Regions from separate parts of the Cupriavidus sp. TMH.W2 genome, predicted to be linked through region 1. Evidence: predicted binding sites of a transcription regulator. Region 1 holds the regulator's gene; each other region holds the start of a gene.
What was found. Region 1 encodes LexA, which represses DNA repair genes until DNA is damaged. Its sites were predicted from a motif close to ACTGTATNNNNATACAGT; they were not measured.

Region 1 (7,780 bases):
GTCGATAACGCGGGCCGTGCAATGCAGGACATCGTCGATGCGGTGCGGCGTGTCAGTGCCATCATCGGCGATATCAGCTCGGCCTCCGATGAGCAGTCCAACGGCATCGAGCAGGTCAATGTGGCCGTGTCGCAGATGGACAGCATGACGCAGCAGAATGCTGCGCTGGTGGAGCAGGCGGCAGCCGCGGCCGCGTCGCTCGAAGACCAGGCACAGCGCCTGACCTCGCTGGTCGCGACGTTCCGGCTGGCCTGATGAGCAAGGGTGGGCGGAGCGCAGGCGCAGCGTTCGCGCATGCGCCGCAAGCTGCCCACAGGGGTGCGCTTGCCAATGCGACTGGCGTAAAATCGCGAGTTGCATTGGAGGAGTACGACATGACTGAATTCGTCACGACCGAGGTCCGCGGTGGCATCGGATACCTGACGCTGAACCGCCCGCAGGCGCTCAACGCCCTGTCGCTCGACATGATCCGCGCCATCACCCAGGCACTGCAGGCGTGGGCCGCCGCGCCGGAGGTGGTGGCGGTGGTGGTCGCCGGTGCCGGCGGCAAGGCATTCTGCGCCGGCGGCGATATCCGCTATTTCCACCAGGCCGCGCACGCAGGCGATCCGCTGCTCGACCAGTTCTTTGTCGAGGAATACGCGCTCAACTTCCTCATCCACCGCTACGCCAAGCCCTATATCGCGCTGATGGACGGCGTGGTGATGGGTGGCGGCATGGGCATCTCGCAAGGCGCCAGGCTGCGCCTGGTCACCGATCGCACCCGGATGGCCATGCCGGAAACCAATATCGGCCTGTTCCCGGATGTCGGTGGCGGCTGGTTCCTGGCGCGCACGCCGGGGCGCATCGGCGAGTACCTGGGCCTGACCGGTACCGTGATCCACGCCGCCGACGCGCTTCACGCCGGGCTGGCCGACACCTACCTGCCGGGCAACCGCCTGGCGGAACTGGTCGATTCGCTGCGCACGCTGCAGTTTGCCAGCGGCGACGCGGTGCTGGCGCATATCGAAGGCTTCACCGCCCCGCACCGCGATGATTGCGTGCCGGCGCAAAGCACGCTGGCCGGGCTGTCGGCGCAGATCGATGCCCTGTTCGCCGGCAACACCATGCCGGACATCCTTGCCGCCGTCAGCGACGCCCCGGGTGACTGGGCCGCGCAGACCGCCGCCATGCTGCGCAGCCGCTCGCCGCTCATGCTGTGCGTGACGCTGGAGCAGATCCGCCGCGCACGCAGCATGACGCTGGAAGATGAACTGCGCATGGAGCTGGACATGATGCACTACGTGTTCCGCAAGGGCGACGGCGTCGAAGGCATCCGCGCGCTGGCCGTCGACAAGGATCACAAGCCGCGCTGGCAACACGCCCGGCTCGATGAAGTCAGCCGCGAGAAGGTGATGTCGTTCTTCGACAGCCCGTGGCATGCCGGGGATCACCCGCTGGTGGCGCTCGGCAAGACTGCCTGAGATCCGCTGCGCAGGACATGCCGGCTCCGACTCGGGTAGAGTGACGGCTGGACTGGCGCCCGCGGCCCGGGCATTCCTGGCCGCGGGCGCCGTCTGTGCCATTCCGTTCGCACAGTCAAAGGAGCCGCAATGAGTAATCCGCGCGATGTCGTTGTACTGGTGGGAAGCCTGCGCAAGGAGTCGTACAACCGCAAGCTGGCCAAGGCGCTGATCGCGCTGGCGCCGCCGCAGCTCAAGCTGGAGATCGTCGAAATCGGTGCCCTGGAGCTATACAACCAGGATTTCGATGGCAATCCGACCCAGGCCTGGACCACCTTCCGCGACCGCGTCCGCCGTGCCGACGCCGTGCTGTTCGTGACCCCGGAATACAACCGCTCCGTGCCCGCCCCGCTGAAAAACGCCATCGACGTGGGTTCGCGCCCTTATGGCAGCAGCGTCTGGGACGGCAAGCCTGGCGCCATCATCAGTGGTTCGCCCGGGGCCATCGGCGGATTCGGTGCCAACCAGCACCTGCGCCAGTCGATGGTGTTCCTTAATGTCCCGATGCTGCAGCAGCCTGAGGCGTATATCAGCGGCGTCGACAAGCTGTTTGATGAGCAGGGCGGCATCGCCAATGAGTCGACCAAGGGCTTCCTTGGCAAGTTTCTGACGACGTTTGCCAGCTGGATCGAGCGGACCGCGCCGCGCTGAAACGACTGGGGCGGGGCGCAGCGAACCTTGGCGCGGTAGCCTATACTCTCGTCTTCTCGCGGGCCGCTTGCCTCGCGCGCGGTCCTTGCGACCCTGGGGTGCCGTGATCGGCATATGTCATCGCCATGCGCCCCCGGGCCTGCCGACGCTACTCCGCTCGGACCGCCCCAAACTGCCGTATTTTCATGAACGTGAATCCCCGCCGCATTTCGGTCGCGCCCATGATGGACTGGACCGACTGTCATTGCCGCATGTTCCACCGCCAGCTCAGCCGCCACACCTGGCTGTACACCGAGATGGTGACCACCGGCGCGCTGCTGCATGGCGACGTGCCGCGCCACCTGGATTTCGATGCGGCCGAACACCCGGTCGCGCTGCAACTGGGCGGCAGTGAGCCGGCCGACCTCGCCATGGCGGCGAAGCTGGGCCAGCAGTGGGGCTATGCGGAAATCAACCTGAACTGCGGCTGCCCGTCCGAGCGCGTGCAGCGCGGCGCCTTCGGTGCCTGCCTGATGGCCGAGCCGCAACTGGTGGCTGACTGCGTGAAGGCGATGCGCGACGCGGTGGACATCCCGGTCACCGTCAAGCATCGCATCGGCATCGACAAGATCGAGCACTATGATTTCGTCCGCGACTTTGTCGGCAAGGTGGCCGAGGCGGGCTGCGGCACGTTTATCGTCCATGCGCGCAATGCGATCCTGAAGGGCCTGAGCCCGAAGGAGAACCGCGAGATTCCGCCGCTCCGATACGAAGTCGCCTACCAGCTGAAGCAGGAGTTTCCCGATCTGGAAATCCTGATCAACGGCGGCATCGTCAGCTATGACGAGATGGCGGCACATCTCGAACACGTTGATGGCGTGATGATCGGGCGCGAGGCCTATCACCAGCCCTATGTATTGGCGGAAATGGATGCGCGCTTCTATGACGATGCGAGCGCCCCGGTGCCGTCGCGGCTCGATGTCGAACTGGCGATGCAGCGCTATATCGGCGACCTGGTGGAACGGGGCGGGTATATGGGGGCCGTGACGCGGCATATGCTTGGCCTGCATCGCGGCATGGCCGGCGGACGTGGCTGGCGCCGCGTGCTGTCGGATGCGAAGCGGATGAACGCGGCGCGCACGCGGGCACATGTGGATGCGCTGTTCGAAGAGGCCCGCACGCATTTGCGGCCGCAGGCCCGGGAGCCGCTGGCCGCGTAGGCGCTTGCGGCCAGCGTGCGCGATGCCGAGGTCGCGCTCTAACTCCGAATCGCGAAAGTATGCATGGCTGCGCGGGGGTACCGCGCGCCGCACTTGCCATGCCTGATTGCCTGGAAACCGGCACCAGGAAAGGGATTCCCCTAATTCGCTGAGGCAGGGCACTTTCTTACACTGTGCCTGCCCTCGAATACAGGGCTTTCTTCAACTGATTATTAGCCCGCTTCGGCGGGCTTTTTTTTCGTCGGCGTTGTTATGGCTCGCCGCTCTTCGTTTACCCGAATGGTGCATTCCCGGGATGGCCGTTACAGTGCAACGGCCTTCAGGGCATTTGAGATCGCTAAAGTTAAGAGTCCGCGCTGCGGACTCTTTTTTTGCGCGCTCGTCTTGCATGCACCAAGCGAGGAGATTAGACGGTCATCGTCATAAAGAGTTCCATCGGCCACGCGGCCTATCTCGTATGGCTGATGCCCACGTCCAGCGTGCCGTACGTCGTAATGCTCGATTCCCTGCCGTCGGCCCCGCCGGAAGCGCAGCCGCCGAGCATGGCCGCCAGGGCCGCCACGGCAAAAATCTTCGCCGGCCATCTACACTTGATCTGCATGCCCGCTCCCCGCGTTCAATCACGTCGGTTGGGCTCGCGCATGGGCGCAAGGTTCCGTCGCCAGGGGCTCGCGGAAGTACCGGCTGGGACGGGGGCAAAAAGACGCAGGCGGCCCGATGGGGCGGGCCGCCTGACGGGAAGGTCGAGGGGGGTCAATGTCCCTCAGGCACGAGTATCGCTTCGGGCACGTGCCGCATGAACCCTGCGGAGGTAGGGGCTGTGCACAGCATAATTCCGCTCCGATGGCCAGATGCGGTCTGGCGCCTGCTGGTGGGAGCGACCTGCCAGGCGGGCCGTGATACGATGCCTCGCACTGTCCCAGGCGAGACAAGGCAACGTATGCGGACCGTGCCGGCAGGGGGAACAGCATGGAAAAAGACAACGTGGAAAACGAAGCGCCGTTCGGCGTCGTTCATGAAGACTTCCGGGTGGTTTGGGTGGCCGAGCAACTGCAGGACGGCAAATGGACGGCACGTTACTGCTGGCATCCCGGCACTTCCGAAGCGGCAGGGAAGGCATTGCACGAGGCCGTGCTGAACGGCAAGTCGCGCCGGCTGCTGGGTCAGTTCGATACCGAGGCCGAGACCATCGAAGCCATCAAGCAGGCAGTGCTGCTGGAGGCAAAGTGGAGTCCATCACGGACCTGATCGGTCCCGTCGAAAAAATTTGTGCCGGATACTAGCCATCTCGGAAAACTGTTTGTATAATCTTGTTTTTCGTCGATCAGCGCTTCGCTGATGACCTCTACGGTGGCTGTAGCTCAGTTGGTAGAGTCCAGGATTGTGATTCCTGTCGTCGTGGGTTCGAGTCCCATCAGCCACCCCAAAGCATTCTCCAAAACGGCGCCTCCCAGGGGGGCGCCGTTTTGCATTCCCCGGGGGTGTTATGTCTGTTCGAGCGGTAATGCTTGGCGTAGCGATGGCAGCGATGATGGCAGGGTGTGCCAGCGGTACGTCTGATCAGGCGATTCGCGCGCGTCAGCCCATGCGCTTGTTCACGCCCGCCAAGATGGGCGATGTTGCGAAATGCCTTCGCAACAACCTGGGCGATGATGCCTCAGTCGTCAACTATCCGGCAAAGAACCAGACTGAGATCCGCATCGGCCAGACTACGTCTGGTGGCGAATACCAATACGCCTACCTGATTTCGCTGACAGCGAAGCCGGATGGCACCGCGCTGGAGTTGCGCAAGAGCGATACGTGGTTTCCGCAACTGACGCCGACGGAACTGGAAGCTGAAACCAAGGCGTGCGCGCGTAGCTGAGGGCAGGGCCACCAGCCGCGCGGACCGCACCCGCAAATTTCAGGCCGCCAGCTTGTCGGCGGATTCGAGTTCAAGCATGCGGCAGATCGCCGCCATGCTGCCGACCATGGTACGGCGCTGCGCCCCCTGGTAGACGCGTACGCCTTTGCTCTGGCGGAACGGCACGGGCTTGACCGGGCGACGGGCGGCGACGTGGTGGATTTGCGGCATGGTGGCACCTCTTTTAGGCAAAGCGGGGTCAACACCCGGCAAGCCGGGCGGCGTCTGCAAAGCAATGGAAGCGGGGTGGGCCCGCGCAGGCGGATCGCCTGCTGTGGTGCCCGGCTAGAAGCCGGAAGATCGGATCAGCCCGACGGCGATGCCTTCCAGCGAGAACTCTTCGCCGGGCTCCACGATGATGTTGGTGAAGTCCGGGTTCTCTGCAATCAGTTCAATATGGCCGCCGCGCCGCTGCAGGCGCTTGACCGTGACGTCATCGCCCAGGCGCGCCACCACGATCTTGCCGTTGGCGGCTTCGCTGGCGCGGCGCACCGCGAGCAGGTCGCCATCGAGGATGCCGGCGTCGCGCATGCTCAGGCCGCGCACGCGCAGCAGGTAGTCGGGGCGTTCGTCAAACACCGAGGCGTCGACCTGGTACTGCCGGTCGATATGCTCGGCGGCGAGGATGGGGCTGCCGGCGGCCACGCGGCCCACCAGCGGCAGCGTCAGCTGCATCACGCCGGCCATCGGCAACGAGAACTGGTCCGGCATTTCCGAATCGCTGCGCGCCACCTTCAGGCGAATGCCACGCGAGGCGCCCGGCGTCAGTTCGATCACGCCCTTGCGCGCCAGCGCCCTCAGGTGTTCTTCGGCGGCATTGGGGGAGGAGAAGCCGAACTCCGCGGCGATTTCGGCGCGCGTGGGCGGAAAGCCGGTGCGGCGGATCGTGTTGCGGATCAGATCGAAAATCTGCTGCTGCCGGGGTGTCAGGGTCGCCATGGGATCGCCGTTCCGTGCGGGGCCGCGGGGAATGTCGGGTCATGGATCTGCCGATCCCTTATCCTGCATCCGGCGGGCCAGGCACTGTATGTTTAAACAGTATGCTGTGATTTTATACAGTATCAGCCTGAGCGCAAGCAGAATTTTTGAGGCGGCTCGCATGGACCGGAGGCGCGTTGGCTGCGCCAGCCCGCGGCAAGGCAGGCGTGCCCGTTACAATTGCCGCTCATCGTTCCCTGTTCCCTGCGCTCCCCCATGACCCAATTGCCTCGTATCGTCGTGCTCGCCACCGGCGGCACTATTGCCGGAGCGGCCGGCAATCCCGCCAGCAGCGCCCGCTACCAGGCGGCGACCGTGCCGGTGTCGTCGTTGCTGGCGGCGGTGCCCGCGTTGCAGTCGGTGGCCCGGGTCGAGGCCGAGCAGGTGGCTCAGGTCGACAGCAAGGACATGACCTTCGCACTCTGGCAAACGCTGGCGGCACGGGTGCAGCACTGGTCGGCGCTGCCCGATGTCGCGGGCATCGTGATTACGCATGGCACGGACACGCTGGAAGAAACCGCGATGGCGCTGCATCTGACGCAATCGTGTCCGGTGCCCGTCGTGATGACGGCGGCGATGCGCCCGTCGACCTCGCTGTCGGCGGACGGGCCGCTAAACCTGCTGGATGCGGTGCGCGTGGCCGCCCACCCCCAGGCGCGCGGCAAGGGGGTGCTGGTGGTGCTGAACCAGCAGATCCACGCGGCACGGGATGTGGCCAAGGCCCATACGTCGGCGGTGGATGCTTTTGTCTCGGCCTGCGGACCGCTGGGTTTCGTGCAGGACGACTATGTGCGCTTCGCCCGCGCGCCGCGTGCGGCATGGACGATCGGGCCGATGCCCGCGGCGTGGCCGGTGGTGGAGATCGTGGCGAGCTACGCCCAGCCGGGCAGGGTGGCCGTGGATGCGCTGGTGCAGGCGGGGGTTGCCGGGCTGGTGGTGGCGGCCGCCGGCAATGGCTCGGTGCACGACGTGCTGGCCGCGGCGCTGGCCGATGCCGCGGCTTCGGGGGTGGCAGTGGTGCGCAGTTCGCGTACCGGTGCCGGCCATGTGGCGATTCCGCCCCAGCCCAGCCCCGCCGACGGGCTTTTCGTTTCCGCCACGGATCTCAATCCTTATAAGGCGCGCGTGCTGCTGGTCCTGGCGCTGGCAGCGGATGCGGGGCTGGCGCGCGACCCGGCGCGGCTGCAGGCGGTATTTGCCAGCGCCTGATTTGCCTGTGTAATCATTGGCTTGCGCGCTTGTCAGAATACGGGCTATAATTTAAGGCTATTCAACCTTGCCACACCGGACTCGTGACGCCCGGGTGGCTAATCCAAAAGGAGCGTCAATGCGTCATTACGAAATCGTCTTCATCGTCCACCCGGACCAGAGCGAACAAGTGCCCGCCATGATCGAGCGCTACAAGCAGCTCGTCACCTCGCAGAACGGCAACGTTCACCGCGTGGAAGACTGGGGCCGTCGCCAGATGGCTTACATGATCCAGAAGCTGGCCAAGGCTCACTACGTTTGCCTGAACATCGAATGCGGCAAGGAAACGCTGGCTGAAC
Region 2 (7,780 bases), on a different replicon from region 1:
TGTTGCGAGGGAGTTGCTGACCAGCGAGCGCGTTGAAGCGTTGTGGTGTCAGAAATTCGCTGAGGACCTCGACGAAGACGAGTCAATCGGATCAATTGACTGGGCCGAAATTCTCGATGACCTAGGCCGGATCATCAGCACCGGGCGCCTAAGGTTCGGCTCACTGTCTTGGGAGCCTGCAGGGCGGTTCACACAGGATCAGATCGCCACACACATAAGCAGCGCCGAGGGCTTGGAGATGGAAGCGGCAGAGGCGTTCCGGTTGGACTACCAAGATCTGGCAAGACGCAAGTTTGCCGATGCGGCCTACCTCAGATCCCTTGCGGAGGCGGGGCGCTTTTGCCGGCAAGCCATGGCTTTCCTTGAAGAGGCGGCAGAGCCAGCGTCGGGAATCGATCGCGGCGCGAGTGAACAGCCATGCGGGCAGCTTTGAAAAGGAAACGCCACCACCTGGTTTAGGTGATGGCGCGGTTGGTTTAGATAACGATCTCCTGCTTCCGCCGATCCGAGGTGACTCCGTCCGCGTCGGCTCGACACAGCAAGTAGCGGTCGTGGAGTCCGCATTGCTGCGGGTTTGGGAGCTTAACGAGCGGGACGCGCAAGCCGATCAACATGTCAATCTCGCCCATCGCCGTGTCGTCAACTACCGCGGGCCGTCCAGATAGCACTGCCAGGGCGAGCGCAATGGTTTCGGCCGAGACCACATCGCCGTCGACTGGGAACGGTGGCAGAACGTTGATGACTTTGGCAATCGGCTCAGCAAGTCCAGAATTCGCTGAGCAGGTCTTGGCTCGCTGAAGGCACGTCGCGCGAGAAAGTACATCAAGGTGACATACTGTTCGGGCGTATCGACGCCGCCCAGTTCATCAGCGTCCTGGAGCTGATCAAGGACTGCCTCGGCAATCATCTGCCCAGCCATGTCCGTGATGTCCTCTTGCCGTACGGCGCAGTCGTCGTTCTCCATCAGACTGAGACGAATCTCGCGGCGGTCCAAGGCCAGATCTCGAAGGTGACCCAGCGACACAACGACCTGGCGGTGCATTCCAAGGGTCTGGCCATCCCTGCCGTCAATGAACTCGAACGACAGCCCTTCATCCGACAGTTGAAGGACGATGCTGGTGTCGCTTTCCTGATTGCCGCCCGGGAGGGCCATCTCGAGTGACACAGGGCTCTCGCCCACTTGCGGAACTTCTTTGCCGTTGATGCGGACACGGATTTGAGACATGGTTTCTCCTGAAGTGAGCCGCTCCCTTGCGAGGCATGCGGCGATTGGCTTGGCATGTGGGGATGGCTCACAGGGCGGGATAAGGCCAGGCGTAGGCAAAGAGGAAAAGAAAAACGCCACCAGTTTTGAGCTGGTGGCGTGGGAGGGGTTAGGCTGCCTTCAGATCTGCGCGAACAAACGAGGTAAACCTGACCTCGATCGCTTGCTTGAATCGTTGGAGCATGTCGCCGATGGCTTTGAACACCGCGATAAACGGTGGCGTGCTGACGGCCTGGCCACAGATTTCATGGCCAAAGGTCTGCGTTACGTCTCGGACCATGTCTTCCCAAATGCCTTTTGCGCGGGCATGTTCGCAGACCGTTGGGATTCTCAGCAGATCCGGGTTCTCCGGGTGTCGAATGAAGGTGCCCGTGCTCTGCCGCTTTGCCAAGGTCTTGTTCAGCGTTGGAACCTTGGTTGCCGTCTCGTCGACGATGGTCATCTTGAAGCCCTTGCCGGCAGCTTCGTCCCTGGTCTGCTTCTCCTTCAGGTATGTGAGCTCGCTCCAACACTTATTGTCCAGCGGCACCTGATCCATGATCTCCGCAAGTTGTCGCTCCTGCGGTTCCGGTCGTTGAACCAGATCAAAGGAAAAGTCCAAACCCTGGGTCACTGCCACCATGCACATCCTCTCTCGGTGTTCGAGCATGTTCCAGTCGGCCGCGTTAAGCACGGTTTCGTGGACCACATACCCCAGGTCGCGGAGCATCGATCGCGCGATTGCCGCTGACGCTGTGTTGAGCCAACCGGGAACACACTCGATCCCCAGAAATGCCGGCGAGGACTTGGCGACGGCCGCCAGAAGCGGCACAACGAGGTGACCAACATCCGGGTGATTCTCCGGATGCTCGAGCTTGAGCTTGGTGCGCCCAGCGTTCGAGGCACCGCTGCACGGGATGCCGATAATCAGGCCGTCGAGCTTTGGCAGTTGCCCCATCAGCCAATCGTCAAACACGACCTCTTGCATCGGTGCGGTCAACAGGATTGTCTTTGCGTCATACACGGGGTTGCGCTCAAAAGCGTGCTCCATGCAGTCGGCGCGGATCTCATTGGCGTACGCCAAGCGAGAGGCGATGCCTGCTGATTTCAGTCCTTCGTGGGCAGCTCGATCGAGAATGCCAACGCCGGCCGAGTAAGACCCGATGTCCAAAGGTTCCTGAGCGACCAACTTTGACTTCAGTCGATCCAGGCGTTCCTTCGCTCGCAACTCGGATGCCACGGGGAGGACGAAAATCCGGCGGGACTGAACGACAATCCGTACTGCGGTCAACCCCAACTTCACAAACATCCCCAACAGATCGCCATTGTTGATGTCGATTACCGGGATCTCCCGATCGCGGACGACTTTCTTCGACACGACGCGCTCACCGTTCTCGACGATTTCGAGGGTGAGCAAGCATCGCGCTTCATCCACCTTGGGGGTGTACTGTACCCCAGGTGTGAACCCGCCCTTGACTGCTTGGGCGCCATCGATCCAGAGACGCGGGTTGCCACGCTTCTCGCCGATCGTGCGGATTTCAACTGCCTGCAAACTTCTGCTCATGATCATCTCCTGAAGGTGAAAGTTGGCCACTTGCGATGGCCTCGTGAAGGGAGATGACTGCCAGGCGCAAATAAAAACCCCGGCTGCGTGAGCAAGCCGGGGCGGTGGGTGGAAATGGGTTGACGTGCGGTATCAGTGCATGGCTGAAGCCTGGAGGTCAGCACTAACAAAGCTGTGTACCGGCCAGGAGTAGTTCGAGCCCAGTTCGGACGCGTAGCCATTTGCCAGATCGTAGGCGCCGAAGTCACCCGCACACATTAGACCGCCCTCCTTCAGCCGCAGGTAGACGGCGATGATTTGCGGGTTCTCGTTGTCGACCTCGAAGCAAGTGCCACGTGGATCGTTCTCCGGGTGCATGTCGCGGGCGCCGTGAATCTCGATGGCGTCGAACAGGTGCGGTTGATCGCCAATGACCGAATCAGCGTACTTGTCGCACAGGGGCGCAGGCATCTCGGTCATGAGGTCGACACCCTTGTGGCAGAGTTGGCCAGTGCCGCATTGACCGCCACCACAGATCTGTTCGCAATAGGAAGTCACCCCATCGTCAGCCAGCATGCGGTAGATGTCCAAGTTGGCCGTCGCAGTGCCGGCAACCGGCACGGGTTCTGGCTGCTGAACCCCGTTGACGATTAAGTCATTGGCCAGCACAGCGGCAAGAGTGGCTTCCTCCATGGTCTGGAAGTTGTCCGCCTCGCAGCCGGTGTAACCGAAGTGACCCGGCATATTGTCGGCCTCATACACCGAAACATTGCGCTCCTCATCCAGTCGTCGTAGCCAGTGACTCAACGGGTGCGCTCCAAAGACAACCGGCGTGGCCGACGCCTGCGTGTCGTACCCGAGAACGCCATCGGCGTCTTGGTTGCGCACAATCTGCACAGCCGCCGCGGCATTGTCGGCTTCTACCTCGACTTCTGCTGCCTTGAGAATGGTGACTTCGAACATGGGCATTGCTATCTCCTGGTGAGTAAAAAAGGGCCATTGCGAAGGCCAGACAACGGGGAGATGTGAATCACCCGAACGTAAAAAAGCCCCGGCAGAATGCGGCCGGGGGCGGGATGGTTCGGAATGCGCAGTGCACAGTGCGCATTGCGCAGTGGTCATTCGAATACAACCACGTTGGAAAAGTCGTGCAGCCCGACCGTGAATCGATCGTTGTTTGCGGGCTTGAAGTAGAACGCGGTGCCGTCCTTTTCCAAGTACACGTTCTCGTTGCCTATGGAGGTCACGTTTGCGACGCCCAGGGCTTGGATCGCCACGTTCGAATCCAGCAGCGAGGGCTCGGCCTTGCGAATCGCATCCTGCGCCGCGGCCTTGACTCGCCCTAACGTCGAGCGCTGAATCACCTTAAGCTGATCGATCAAGCGCAGAAGCGTGGATCGATCATCTGCCAAACCCGCATCGATGAGCGTTTGGAGGCGAATGTCCATGGCGGTGCTTTGGCTGAGGCGGCGCAGGTTTTCCGCCGCGGCGACAGTCACGCTCTTGCCGGCACCGGCAAGCATTGGGATGGTCGACATAATTTCCTCCTGTCCGTTACTGGTCGTCAGAGGCGAGAACCAGTGTCGCGTCCCGTCGAATGAAGCACTTAGACGAGAGGTGCGGCAGAGGGTGGATCTCGCCAGATTCGAGGTTGGTCATGAAGAAATCCTCCTTCGCGGAATAGAGGCCATTGGATTCGATAGCTCGGGAGACGATCTGTGCCTGGCGCTGTGCATTAGGGATTTTGCTCACGAGCCAATATCCGGGCTGCGGTTCTCCTTCCTTGACGAGCTGGATCACATCTCCTGCCTTTGCCCAGCACACTTTGCGTTGGTCATCAATTCTCATGCATTCGCTCCTGTTGATATCGATGGGATTGCCCTGCAAGAGGGGATGACAATCAGTCGGAAGTAAAGACGCCCCGGCAGACGAGCTGCTCGGGGCGTGGGGTGGATTGTTTCTTCATCGCGTCTTCATCAGCCGCTGAATTTCAGTGCTGATGGGGGCTACCTTCGGGCGGCGCGTCGCAGGCGGGTGCTGTTCTGCCGGAGTGAGGTCGGCGAGCGAGTAGCTTCGCCCGAGCAACTTGGGTGCGCTCCAAAGATTGATGGGTGGGAGTTTGAGTTCAGGCCACAGGCTCATGAGATCTCCAAATTGGTTGGCTTGCAACCGGATATGAAGCACACGCGCTAATAGAAGAACCCCCAGCCGCAAAACTGGGGGTCATCATGGGTTACGGTGGACTGGCCTATGCGGCGACTGCGGGGCGAGCCTCGATGAAGTGGGTGACGCGACGGTCGTTGTCCACATGGATGAAGGCAGCCGGCGGCGGCCCGTAAAACTGCGCCATGTTGTCGAGTTCCTCCTTCAGGGTTTCCGTCGTGGGACAAATGACCAGTATGCGATCGCCTTCGCAATAGCACATGGTCATGCGCATGTCGATGTGAACCCAGCAGCCGAAGTACGGCGCATCCTGGTCGGTGTCGTACTGTTTCCAGCCCGATGCGCAGAGCTTTTGGTCGTAGGGGTAACGGCTACCGCCTTTGAAGCCGAGCAGGAGGTCGGCGTCGATGTCGCGATGAACGATGTTGCCTCGCGCGTTGAGCTCGTCGACATATTGCCCTGCCTCGAGCGAGGCGCGCAGCCGGCGGTACTCAAGGATCGCCTGGACGCGCTCAACCTTGGGCTTCTTGGAACGGCGGCCCCAAAGCCAATTGCCCAGTTGTTCGCCGATCGCACGCCGGAGTTGGTTCTTTGTGAGTTTCTTCGTTTCGTTCGCTTCCATGAGATCTCCCTGAGATGATTGCAAGGTCCTTGCGATGGCCTTGTCCAATGAGATGTCAATCAGCCAATAGGAAGCCGGTTATCTGGGCGCGTGACGCATATCCGTTCAATAGATAACGGAGATCAGTCACCACCATGAAGAAACTTGCGCTTGCTGCGTTCCTGGCCATGCCCGGATCGCTTCTCGTCCTTGCCCTCCTCTGCCTGCATCCTCGGGTGCGCGCAGAAATCTCGGATGCGGCCGGACTCAAGGCCATCCTCTCGCGCCTCAATCGGCAAGCAGCCTTGCTGCTGCTCGTCATGAGCCTCTACCTGCACGAAGAAGCGGTGAGGCCTATTCAGTAAGTCAAAAGCCACCGGGGCATCCCTGGTGGCTTTTTCCTTTGCCGCGGAATCGGTAGGTGCCTAATGCGACACTTCTTTGTTTTCGAAACGGACAAGGGCTGATTTGACGCTAGAATACTGTACGTATATACAGTGCAAAAAGAGCTATGCAGGTATGTTAGAAGTCACCCCCTCCCTTGAAGTCCGCCAGGTCGCCGCGGCAGGCTCGGCAAGCGTCACTGAGATATCGTTTCGCGTGCCGGCCGGGTTCCCCTCGCCGGCCGAAGACCTGGGCGTCAAGCGCATTGACCTGAATGAGGTCCTGATCAGGCACCCCGACGCCACGTTCTTCGTTTGGGTGCGCGGGGACAGCATGAGTTTGGCGGGCATTTGCGATGGCGACAGGCTTGTGGTCGACCGCGCCCTCACACCAGAGCACGGGCAAGTTGTCGTCGCGATCCTGGACGGAGAGTTGACCGTGAAGCGTCTGTATCGGAAGAATGGGATCGTCAAGCTGCAAGCCGCTAATCCCACTTACCCTGATATTCGCATGCGCGAGGCGAGTGAGCTTGTGATCTGGGGGGTCGTGACGCACTGCATCAAGAGCCTACTGTGATCGTATCCGGGCCGATCGCGTTGATCGACGCGAACTGCATGTATTGCTCGTGTGAGCGGGTATTCCGCCCCTCGCTGGAGGGGCGGCCTCTCGTTAGCCTCAGTAACAACGATGGCTGCGTAATTTCACGTACGGCAGAAGCGAAGGCGCTGGGCATCAAGATGGGGCAGCCGTGGTTCCAGATCCGTCACCTGGAAGAATCGGCGGGACTCGTCGCACTGAGCGCGAACTTTGAGTTGTACGGCGACATGTCCGCCAGGATGATGAGTGTGATCGCCCAATTCAGCCCAGAACAGTACATCTACTCGATCGATGAGTGTTTCCTGGGTCTGAGCGGCTTCAAGCGCGACTTGACGGCATACGGTCAGGAGATCCGGTCGCGCGTGCTACAGCACGTGGGACTCCCAACCTGCGTTGGAATTGCCGATACGCTGACGCGGGCCAAGCTCGCCAACGCGGTCGCCAAGGCTCGGCCGCATTGGAACGGAGTCTGCGACTTGACAGTGATGCCGCGTGGGGCACTCGCGACGCTCATGCGAGAAATCGAGGTTGGCGATGTCTGGGGAGTTGGTCGACGCCTGGCGCCACAACTGAAAGCAATCGGGATCGAAACGGCATTGGATCTGGCACGCGCCGATCCAGTTGTCCTCGGCCGGCAATTTTCCGTCGTTCTTTCCCGCACGATTCAAGAGTTGCGCGGGATTCCATGCATCGAGCTGGAAGCTGATACGCGCCGGCGAAAACAGATCGTGACATCCAGATCGTTCGGTCAGCCGGTCACCTCGCTGGAAGAGATGCGTGAGTCGATCGTCGAATTCACGACTCGCTCAGCAGCCAAGTTGAGAGCCCAAGCGTCACGAGCTGGCGCAATCCAGGTGTTCATTCGCACCAGTCCGTTTAGGGCGAAGGACCGGCCATACTCTGCCGCAACGGTCGTCCAACTGGTCACCCCCAGCGCCGACACCAAAACCCTCGCCGCCGCGGCGCTTAGAGGATTGCGGGGTATCTTCCGTCCCGATTATCGCTACGCCAAGGCCGGCGTGATGCTCTTGGATCTGAGGCCAGAGCACGTCGAGCAACTGGAGTTGTTTGGCCCCTCCTCTGCCCTTGGAGGCAACGAGGATAAAGGCGAGCGTCTGATGAAGGCGATGGACGATCTCAACCTGAGATTCGGCCGGGGCGCCGTAAAGCTGGCCGGCGCCGGCACAAAGCAGGCGTGGTCGATGAAACAGGAGCGCTTGACGCAACCGTATACAACCCGTTGGGAGTC
Region 3 (7,780 bases), 1.5 Mb from region 1:
TCGCCGCCGAACAGCTTGATGGTGTCCATGGTGGCCATGGCCAGGCCGGCGCCGTTCACCAGGCAGCCGATGTTGCCGTCCAGCGAGATGTAGGCCAGGTCGAACTTCGAAGCTTCGATTTCGTTGGCGTCTTCTTCGTCCAGGTCGCGGTAGGCGACGATTTCCGGATGACGGAACAGGGCGTTGGAGTCGAAGTTGAACTTGGCGTCCAGGGCGATGACCTTGCCGTCGCCGGTCAGGATCAGCGGGTTGATTTCGGCCAGCGATGCGTCGGTTTCGTAGAACGCCTTGTACAGGCCTTGCAGGGCCTGGCGGGCTTGCGCCACGCTTGCGTCGGGCACGCCGATCTTGCGGGCGATGTCGTCGGCTTCCGCGTCGGTCAGGCCGACCGACGGTTCGATGATCAGGGTGTGGATCTTTTCCGGGCTGTGGGCAGCGACTTCCTCGATGTCCATGCCGCCTTCGCTCGAGGCCATCAGCGCGACCTTCTGCGAGACGCGGTCCACCACCAGCGAAACGTACAGTTCCTTCTTGATGTCGGCGCCTTCTTCGATCAGCAGGCGGTTGACCTTCTTGCCTTCCGGACCGGTCTGGTGCGTGACCAGCTGCATGCCCAGGATGTTCGAAGCGTAGGTCTTGACGTCGTCGATGCTCTTGGCAACCTTCACGCCGCCGCCCTTGCCGCGGCCACCCGCATGAATCTGGGCCTTGACGACCCACACCGGGCCGCCGAGCGTTTCTGCGGCCTTCAGGGCCTCGTCAACCGAGAACGCGGGAATGCCGCGCGGAACCGGCACATTGTATTTGCGCAGGATTTCCTTGCCTTGATACTCATGGATATTCATGCGTGTTTCCTTTCGGGTAGGCGTAAAAGGTAGAAGGGAAGAATCTGAAAGAAGACGAACTCTCTCGTCGGGCTGGCCAATCCTGAGAATCAGCCGGAGGTGCCGGTCGGCCGCTCGGCCGGGACAGCGTCGTTGCCATCGTTTGCGTCACCACCGCGGTCGCCATTGGCCGCGGCTGGCGCCTGAGGCGCCGTTGCGACGGCAGGCGCGGCCTCGGCCCTTGCCTTGGGCTTCGGCTGGTGACCATACCAGCGCGGGTAAAACTGACGGACCACCTCGCCATCGAAACGCAGGGCATGGCAGCCGTTCAACTGATAGGGCGGTTCCGGATTCGGATCGTCCTCGCCGTTGCCGCGGATATCGATGACTTCACCGGCAAAGGCCTGGATCGCGGTGCTGGGCAACACGCCCGCGGCCTCGGTCAGGTGCGAGCAGCCGTGCATGCCGCCCAGGCGCTCGCGCACGGCCTTGCGGAAACCCTTGAGCAGGTTCAGCCCGATCAGCTTGCGGTAGGCCGGGCCGATCGTGTCGCAATGGGACGGATACGGCACCCAGTCCGAGCAGGCCTCGGCATCCAGCACCGTCATGGCCTCGTTGATCGTGATGCGCAGCCACAAGTCGTGCAGAGGCTGGCCCACCGGCCGGACGCGGTCGCCGGCCAGTTCGATGTCGCGAGGCTTGGTGTCGGTCAGGCGCACCTCGATATCCCACAAGCCGTCCTCTCTCTGGTACGCCTCGGCCGTAATGGCGCGACGGTGACGCTGGGAGCGGTTGACGGGCTGGGACAGAGGCATGGCCAGGCTGGAAATACGGGGGCTGGGGAACGGCGGCGCCGGAGCGCCGAATAACCCGGGGAGTTTAACATGCCGCGCCGCGTTGGCCGGGAACATCCTTGCGCGGCAACTGTCGCGTCGGGATTGTCGGCCGACCATGGCGCCCCGCCATGGCACGGCGCCTTGCCGCAATGCGCCAGCGGACACCGGCTCAACGGTGGCAACAAAATCGTCGCAAGTTCAGGCCGGAGATAATGCAACGCAGTGAATACACCCTGATGCCATTGCAGGTACTCCGGCCGGGAAATGCCGCAAGCACCACGCACTGGCGCTCAACCCTCGTCGCCGTAGTCTTCGTCCGCACCCTGGATGATCTTGCTGACGACCGCACGCGAAAATCCGCGCGCCACCATGAAGCGGATCTGCTTTGCCCTGGCCTCGGGCGTGTCCGGCGGGGTGCCGAAGCGCTTGCGCCAGACCTCGCGCGCGCGCTCGACTTCGGTGGCGCGCAGCCGCTCCTGCAGTTCACCCAGCTCTTCGCTGCCCAGCTTGTGGGTCTTGGCTTCCTGCATCACGCGCGCGGTGCCGTAACGGGCGCCGCGGCGATGCACCAGGCTATCGGCAAAGCGCTGGTTCGACAGCCAGTTCTCGCGCTCCAGCGCGTCCAGCAGCTGCTCCAGTTGCTCGGCCGATTCGGCATGCGGCGCCAGCTTGCGCGCCAGCTCGGCGCGGCTGTGCTCGCGGCGCGACAGGTAGCCGACGGCGCGGGCCTTCAGCGAAAGCGGGGGACGGGTTGACATGGATGGATTGGTAAATTCCACTGTCATTCCCGCGCAGGCGGGAAGGACAGGCAAAAAACTAAAAGGCCGGGGCATCGGCGATGCCCCGGCCTTCCGGATGGCGCAGTGGCCGCCGGCGCGGTCAGTCTTCGACCGCTACCGCCGTGGCCGTGGCTGCGGCCGTGGGGTTCATCGCCACCACACCCAGCGCCGCGCGCACCTTGTTTTCAATCTCGTCGGCAATATCGGGGTTCTCGCGCAGGTATTCGCGCGCGTTGTCCTTGCCCTGGCCGATCTTGTCGCCGTTGTAGCTGTACCACGCACCCGACTTCTCGACGATCTTGGCGTCCACGCCCAGGTCGATGATCTCGCCCTGGCGCGAAATGCCCTGGCCGTACAGGATGTCGAAGAAGGCCTCGCGGAACGGCGGCGATACCTTGTTCTTGACCACCTTGACCTTGGTCTCGTTGCCGATCACGTCGTCGCCCTTCTTGATCGAGCCAATGCGGCGGATATCCAGGCGCACCGAGGCGTAGAACTTCAGCGCGTTGCCGCCGGTGGTGGTTTCCGGCGAGCCGAACATCACGCCGATCTTCATGCGGATCTGGTTGATGAAGATCACCAGGCAGTTGGTACGCTTGATGGTGCCGGTCAGCTTGCGCAGCGCCTGGCTCATCAGGCGGGCCTGCAGGCCCGGCAGCGAATCGCCCATTTCGCCTTCGATTTCGGCCTTGGGCACCAGCGCCGCCACCGAGTCGATCACGATCAGGTCGATCGAGCCCGAGCGCACCAGCGCGTCGGTGATTTCCAGTGCCTGCTCGCCGGTGTCCGGCTGCGAGATCAGCAGGTCGCCGACGTTCACGCCCAGCTTGGAAGCGTAGCTGACGTCCAGCGCGTGCTCGGCGTCGATAAAGGCGCAGGTGCCGCCCAGCTTCTGCATTTCGGCCACGACCTGCAGCGTCAGCGTGGTCTTGCCCGACGATTCCGGACCGTAGATCTCGACCACGCGGCCGCGCGGCAGGCCACCGACGCCAAGTGCGATATCCAGGCCGAGCGAACCGGTGGAAACCACCTGGATGTCCTTCTCGACCTCGCCGTCGCCCAGGCGCATGATCGAGCCCTTGCCGAACTGCTTCTCGATCTGGGAGAGCGCGGCGGCAAGCGCCTTTTGCTTCTCGGCGCTCACGCCGGCACCTGCCTTCTTGTCGTCCATGGTCGTCCTTGAGTCAATGGTGTATAAATAGGCCGCATGTGGCGCGGCACCGGCATTTGCCGGCATCAGCGCCGGCCCGGCTGTCTGCGCGGCCGCACTCCAGGGGGTCTCCCCGGGCGGCCCCAGCGGAACGTGCGGGTACTGTATAAAAAAACAGTATGCTTGGCAAGCCCCATCGCGCCGCCTGCGCCCGTTGCGCATCCGGTGCCGGCTATGCCGGCCAGGGTGGAGACAACCATGCGCATTCTGATCGCCGAAGATGACGACGTACTGGCCGACGGCCTGACGCGCTCGTTACGTCACTCCGGCTACGCCGTCGACTACGTCGCCAACGGCCTGGAAGCCGATTCTGCATTATCGACCCAGACCTTCGACCTGCTGATCCTGGATCTGGGCCTGCCGCGCATGTCCGGGCTGGAAGTGCTCAAGCGCCTGCGCGCGCGCGGCGCCATGCTGCCGGTGCTGATCCTGACCGCCGCCGACAGCGTCGACGAGCGCGTCAAGGGCCTGGACCTGGGCGCCGATGACTATATGGCCAAGCCCTTTGCCCTGTCCGAACTGGAAGCGCGCGTGCGCGCGCTGGTGCGGCGCGGCGCCGGCGGCGGCGCCACGCTGATGCGGCACGGGCCGCTGGCCTACGACCAGGTCGGGCGCATCGCGTATCTCAACGACCAGATGCTGGAGCTGTCCGCGCGCGAGATCGGCCTGCTGGAGATCCTGCTGACGCGCTGCGGCCGCCTGGTGTCGAAAGAGCAGCTGGTGGACCACCTGTGCGAATGGGGCGAGGAAGTCAGCAACAACGCCATCGAGGTCTATGTGCACCGGCTGCGCAAGAAGATCGAGGTGGGCGGCATCCGCATCGCCACCGTACGCGGGCTCGGCTACTGCCTGGAGAAATTCCAGCCGGCGGTGGCCACGCCACATTGATCCACCGACCGACGCCACCGCAGGCCACGCGACTGACCTGAGCGCAATTTCGCCGAGATGAGCCTGCTGCGACTGCCCTGGCGGCGCGTGCCGCGCGCCGCGCCACCGCCCTCCTCCACCGCCCCCGGCACGAACGCGGCGGACGCCACCGACCACGACCTGGCCGACGCCCTGCCGCACCTGGAGGAAAGCTCCGCCCATCCGGCGCCGCGCTCCCTGTTCGGCGAGATCCTCGACTGGATGCTGGCACCGCTGCTGCTGCTGTGGCCGATGAGCATCGCGGTGACTTACCTGGTGGCCAAGTCGATCGCCAATGGCCCCTTCGACCGTGCGCTGGAAGCCAGCGCCATCGTGCTGTCGCAGCAGGTGCGCGAGGTCAACGGCCGCGTCACGCTGCAGCTGCCGCTGTCGGCGCGCGAGATCCTGCGCGCGGACGAGACCGACAACATCTACTACCAGGTGGTCGGCAAGCGCGGCGAGTACATCGCCGGCGACCACGACCTGCCGCTGCCCTCCGAGGACGACCAGGGCCATGCCGGCCTGGTGTCGCTGCGCGATGACCGCGTGTCCGGCAACGACGTGCGCGTGGCCTATACCTATATCGACCTGAAGCAGGTCAGCGGCACCCAGCCGGTGCTGGTGCAGGTGGCCGAGACCCTGGACAAGCGCGCGCGGCTGGCCAACGAGATCATCAAGGGCGTGATCCTGCCGCAGTTCGTGATCCTGCCGCTGGCGGTGGTGCTGGTGTGGTTCGGGCTGTCGCGCGGGCTGGCGCCGCTGACCGCGATCCAGCAGCGCATCCGCGCGCGCAACCCCGGCGATACCAGCCCGATCGACGAAGGCGCCGCGCCGCAGGAAATCACGCCCCTGGTGGGTTCATTCAACGACCTGCTGGCACGGCTGGACCAGTCGGTGCAGACGCAGAAGCGCTTTATCGCCGATGCCGCACACCAGATGAAGACGCCGCTGGCGGGCCTGCGCATGCAGGCCGAGCTGGCGCAGCGCGAGCAGTCGCCGGAGGAACTGCGACGCTCGCTGGCGCAGATCGCCGGCAGCTCGGAACGCACCGCGCACCTGGTCACGCAGCTGCTGTCGCTGGCACGCATGGAGAACCTGGCGGGCACCGGCGGCATGGCCGCGCTGGACCTTGCGGCGCTCGCGCGCGAGGTGGTCAAGGACTGGCTGCCGCAGGCCTGGGCGCGCGACATCGACCTGGGGCTGGATGCCGACGATCATCCGGTAATGATCCAGGGCAACCGCCTGATGCTGACCGAGATGCTGAACAACCTGCTCGACAACGCCATCCGCTACACCCCGCGCGGCGGGCATGCCACGGTGCGCGTCAGCGCCGACGCCTTCGAGCCGTTCGCCTACCTGGATGTGGAAGACACCGGTCCGGGCATTGCGCCGGCCGAACGCGACCGCGTGATGGAGCGCTTCTACCGCGTGCTCGGCACCAATACCGAAGGCAGCGGCCTGGGCCTGGCCATCGTGCGCGAGATCGTGCAGCAGCACGGCGGCGAGGTCAGCATCACCGATCATGTCTACCAGCAGGAACCGCGCCTGGCTGGCGCGCATTTCCGGATCACACTGCGGCGCCCGGACATCGGGCCTTCCTGATGCACAAGCACCCGCAAATTCCGCCTGCCGAGCGGCAGGCCTGGCACCGCAACCTGCGCTGGATCGGCATGCTGCTCGTCATCTGGTTCGTGGTGACGTTTGTCGCCAGCTGGTATGCGCGCGAACTCCGGTTTGATTTCTTCGGCTGGCCATTTTCGTTCTGGGTCGGCGCGCAGGGCGCGCTGATCGTCTACGTGCTGATGGCCGCGCTCTACGCCTGGCTCATGAACCGGGCCGACGAGGACGCCGACGAACACCCGGTCGCCCCCGCCCCTCCTTCGCAGGGCGCCTCGCGCGGCGCACACTCGGATGCTGCATAGCGGCATCGCCGGTGCCCTGCAAATGCCAGTCTGTCGCGGCGGCAACCCACCGCAATGCAGCATGAAAATGCCCGTCGGCGGCTAGCGTATACCCCGACGCAATCAGCACTTCTGCGCGCGAATCTGTCAGAACGCAGTAAGTTTCGCGACCCACAATCCTTGCAACTTCGGCAGCACGGCCGCGGCGTGCCGTTGCGCACGCAACGGCCGGCGGCCCGCCGGAGATCCATTCGACCGACGGAGGGGACAAGATGGCTAACGCGCAGAACGTTGCGGTGCCCGGTGGGGGCGCCCAAAACGCACCGATGACGCATGAAGAGAGGAAGGTGATTCTGGCCTCCTCGCTGGGCACGGTGTTCGAGTGGTATGACTTCTACCTGTACGGCTCGCTGGCAGCCGTGATCGCCAAGCAGTTCTTTGCCGGCCTGGATCCGACCTCGGCCTTCATCTTCGCGCTGCTCGCCTTCGCGGCAGGCTTCATCGTGCGTCCGTTCGGCGCACTGGTGTTCGGGCGCCTGGGTGACATGATCGGCCGCAAGTACACCTTCCTGATCACGATCCTGATCATGGGTATGTCGACGTTCATCGTCGGCCTGCTCCCCGGCTTCAACACCATCGGCTGGGCGGCTCCGGTGATCCTGATCGCCCTGCGCATGCTGCAAGGCCTGGCGCTCGGCGGCGAGTACGGCGGTGCCGCCACCTATGTGGCCGAGCATGCTCCGCATGGCAAGCGCGGTGCCTACACCGCGTGGATCCAGACCACCGCCACGCTGGGCCTGTTCCTGTCGCTGATCGTGATCCTGCTGTGCCGTGAACTGACCGGCCCGAACTTCGATGTCTGGGGCTGGCGGATTCCGTTCCTGGTCTCGATCCTGCTGCTGGCCATGTCGGTGTACATCCGCCTGTCGATGAGCGAATCGCCGGCATTCCAGCGCATGAAGGCCGAGGGCAAGACGTCCAAGGCGCCGCTGACCGAGTCGTTCGCCCAATGGCGCAACCTGAAGATCGTGATCCTGGCGCTGGTGGGCCTGACCGCCGGCCAGGCCGTGGTCTGGTACACCGGCCAGTTCTACTCGCTGTTCTTCCTGACCCAGGTGCTCAAGGTCGACGCCAAGTCGGCCAACCTGCTGATCGCCGGCGCCCTGGTGGTCGGCACGCCGTTCTTCATCTTCTTCGGCTCGCTGTCGGACAAGATCGGCCGCAAGTGGATCATCATGCTGGGCTGCGCGCTGGCCGTGCTGACCTATTTCCCGCTGTTCAAGGCCCTGACGCACTACGCCAACCCGGCGCTGGAGCGTGCCCA

Region 2: the regulator LexA is predicted to act here: its motif matches at 6,032-6,049, upstream of ACREYQ_RS32920 (LexA family protein).
Region 3: the regulator LexA is predicted to act here: its motif matches at 3,751-3,768, upstream of recA (recombinase RecA).

Annotation. Positions count from the first base shown of each region.
Region 1 is NZ_CP193792.1:2,084,585-2,092,364, reverse strand. Features, by position in the region: gene ACREYQ_RS09615 (methyl-accepting chemotaxis protein) at 1-255, shown strand, start outside; gene ACREYQ_RS09610 (enoyl-CoA hydratase/isomerase family protein) at 375-1,463, shown strand; gene ACREYQ_RS09605 (NADPH-dependent FMN reductase) at 1,593-2,153, shown strand; gene dusA (tRNA dihydrouridine(20/20a) synthase DusA) at 2,339-3,352, shown strand; gene ACREYQ_RS09595 (hypothetical protein) at 3,801-3,953, opposite strand; gene ACREYQ_RS09590 (hypothetical protein) at 4,322-4,600, shown strand; tRNA gene ACREYQ_RS09585 (tRNA-His) at 4,703-4,778, shown strand; gene ACREYQ_RS09580 (hypothetical protein) at 4,872-5,216, shown strand; gene ACREYQ_RS09575 (hypothetical protein) at 5,256-5,426, opposite strand; gene lexA (transcriptional repressor LexA) at 5,541-6,194, opposite strand; gene ACREYQ_RS09565 (asparaginase) at 6,450-7,442, shown strand; gene rpsF (30S ribosomal protein S6) at 7,561-7,780, shown strand, end outside.
Region 2 is NZ_CP193795.1:210,520-218,299, reverse strand. Features, by position in the region: gene ACREYQ_RS32965 (hypothetical protein) at 1-433, shown strand, start outside; gene ACREYQ_RS32960 (hypothetical protein) at 644-1,225, opposite strand; gene ACREYQ_RS32955 (DNA cytosine methyltransferase) at 1,374-2,807, opposite strand; gene ACREYQ_RS32950 (hypothetical protein) at 2,940-3,755, opposite strand; gene ACREYQ_RS32945 (hypothetical protein) at 3,905-4,324, opposite strand; gene ACREYQ_RS32940 (hypothetical protein) at 4,341-4,634, opposite strand; gene ACREYQ_RS32935 (hypothetical protein) at 4,749-4,928, opposite strand; gene ACREYQ_RS32930 (hypothetical protein) at 5,035-5,571, opposite strand; gene ACREYQ_RS32925 (hypothetical protein) at 5,706-5,915, shown strand; gene ACREYQ_RS32920 (LexA family protein) at 6,070-6,510, shown strand; gene ACREYQ_RS32915 (Y-family DNA polymerase) at 6,507-7,780, shown strand, end outside.
Region 3 is NZ_CP193792.1:596,114-603,893, reverse strand. Features, by position in the region: gene sucC (ADP-forming succinate--CoA ligase subunit beta) at 1-845, opposite strand, end outside; gene ACREYQ_RS02830 (DUF2889 domain-containing protein) at 935-1,639, opposite strand; gene recX (recombination regulator RecX) at 1,951-2,418, opposite strand; gene recA (recombinase RecA) at 2,540-3,610, opposite strand; gene ACREYQ_RS02815 (response regulator) at 3,848-4,537, shown strand; gene ACREYQ_RS02810 (sensor histidine kinase N-terminal domain-containing protein) at 4,595-6,157, shown strand; gene ACREYQ_RS02805 (DUF4212 domain-containing protein) at 6,157-6,477, shown strand; gene ACREYQ_RS02800 (MFS transporter) at 6,729-7,780, shown strand, end outside.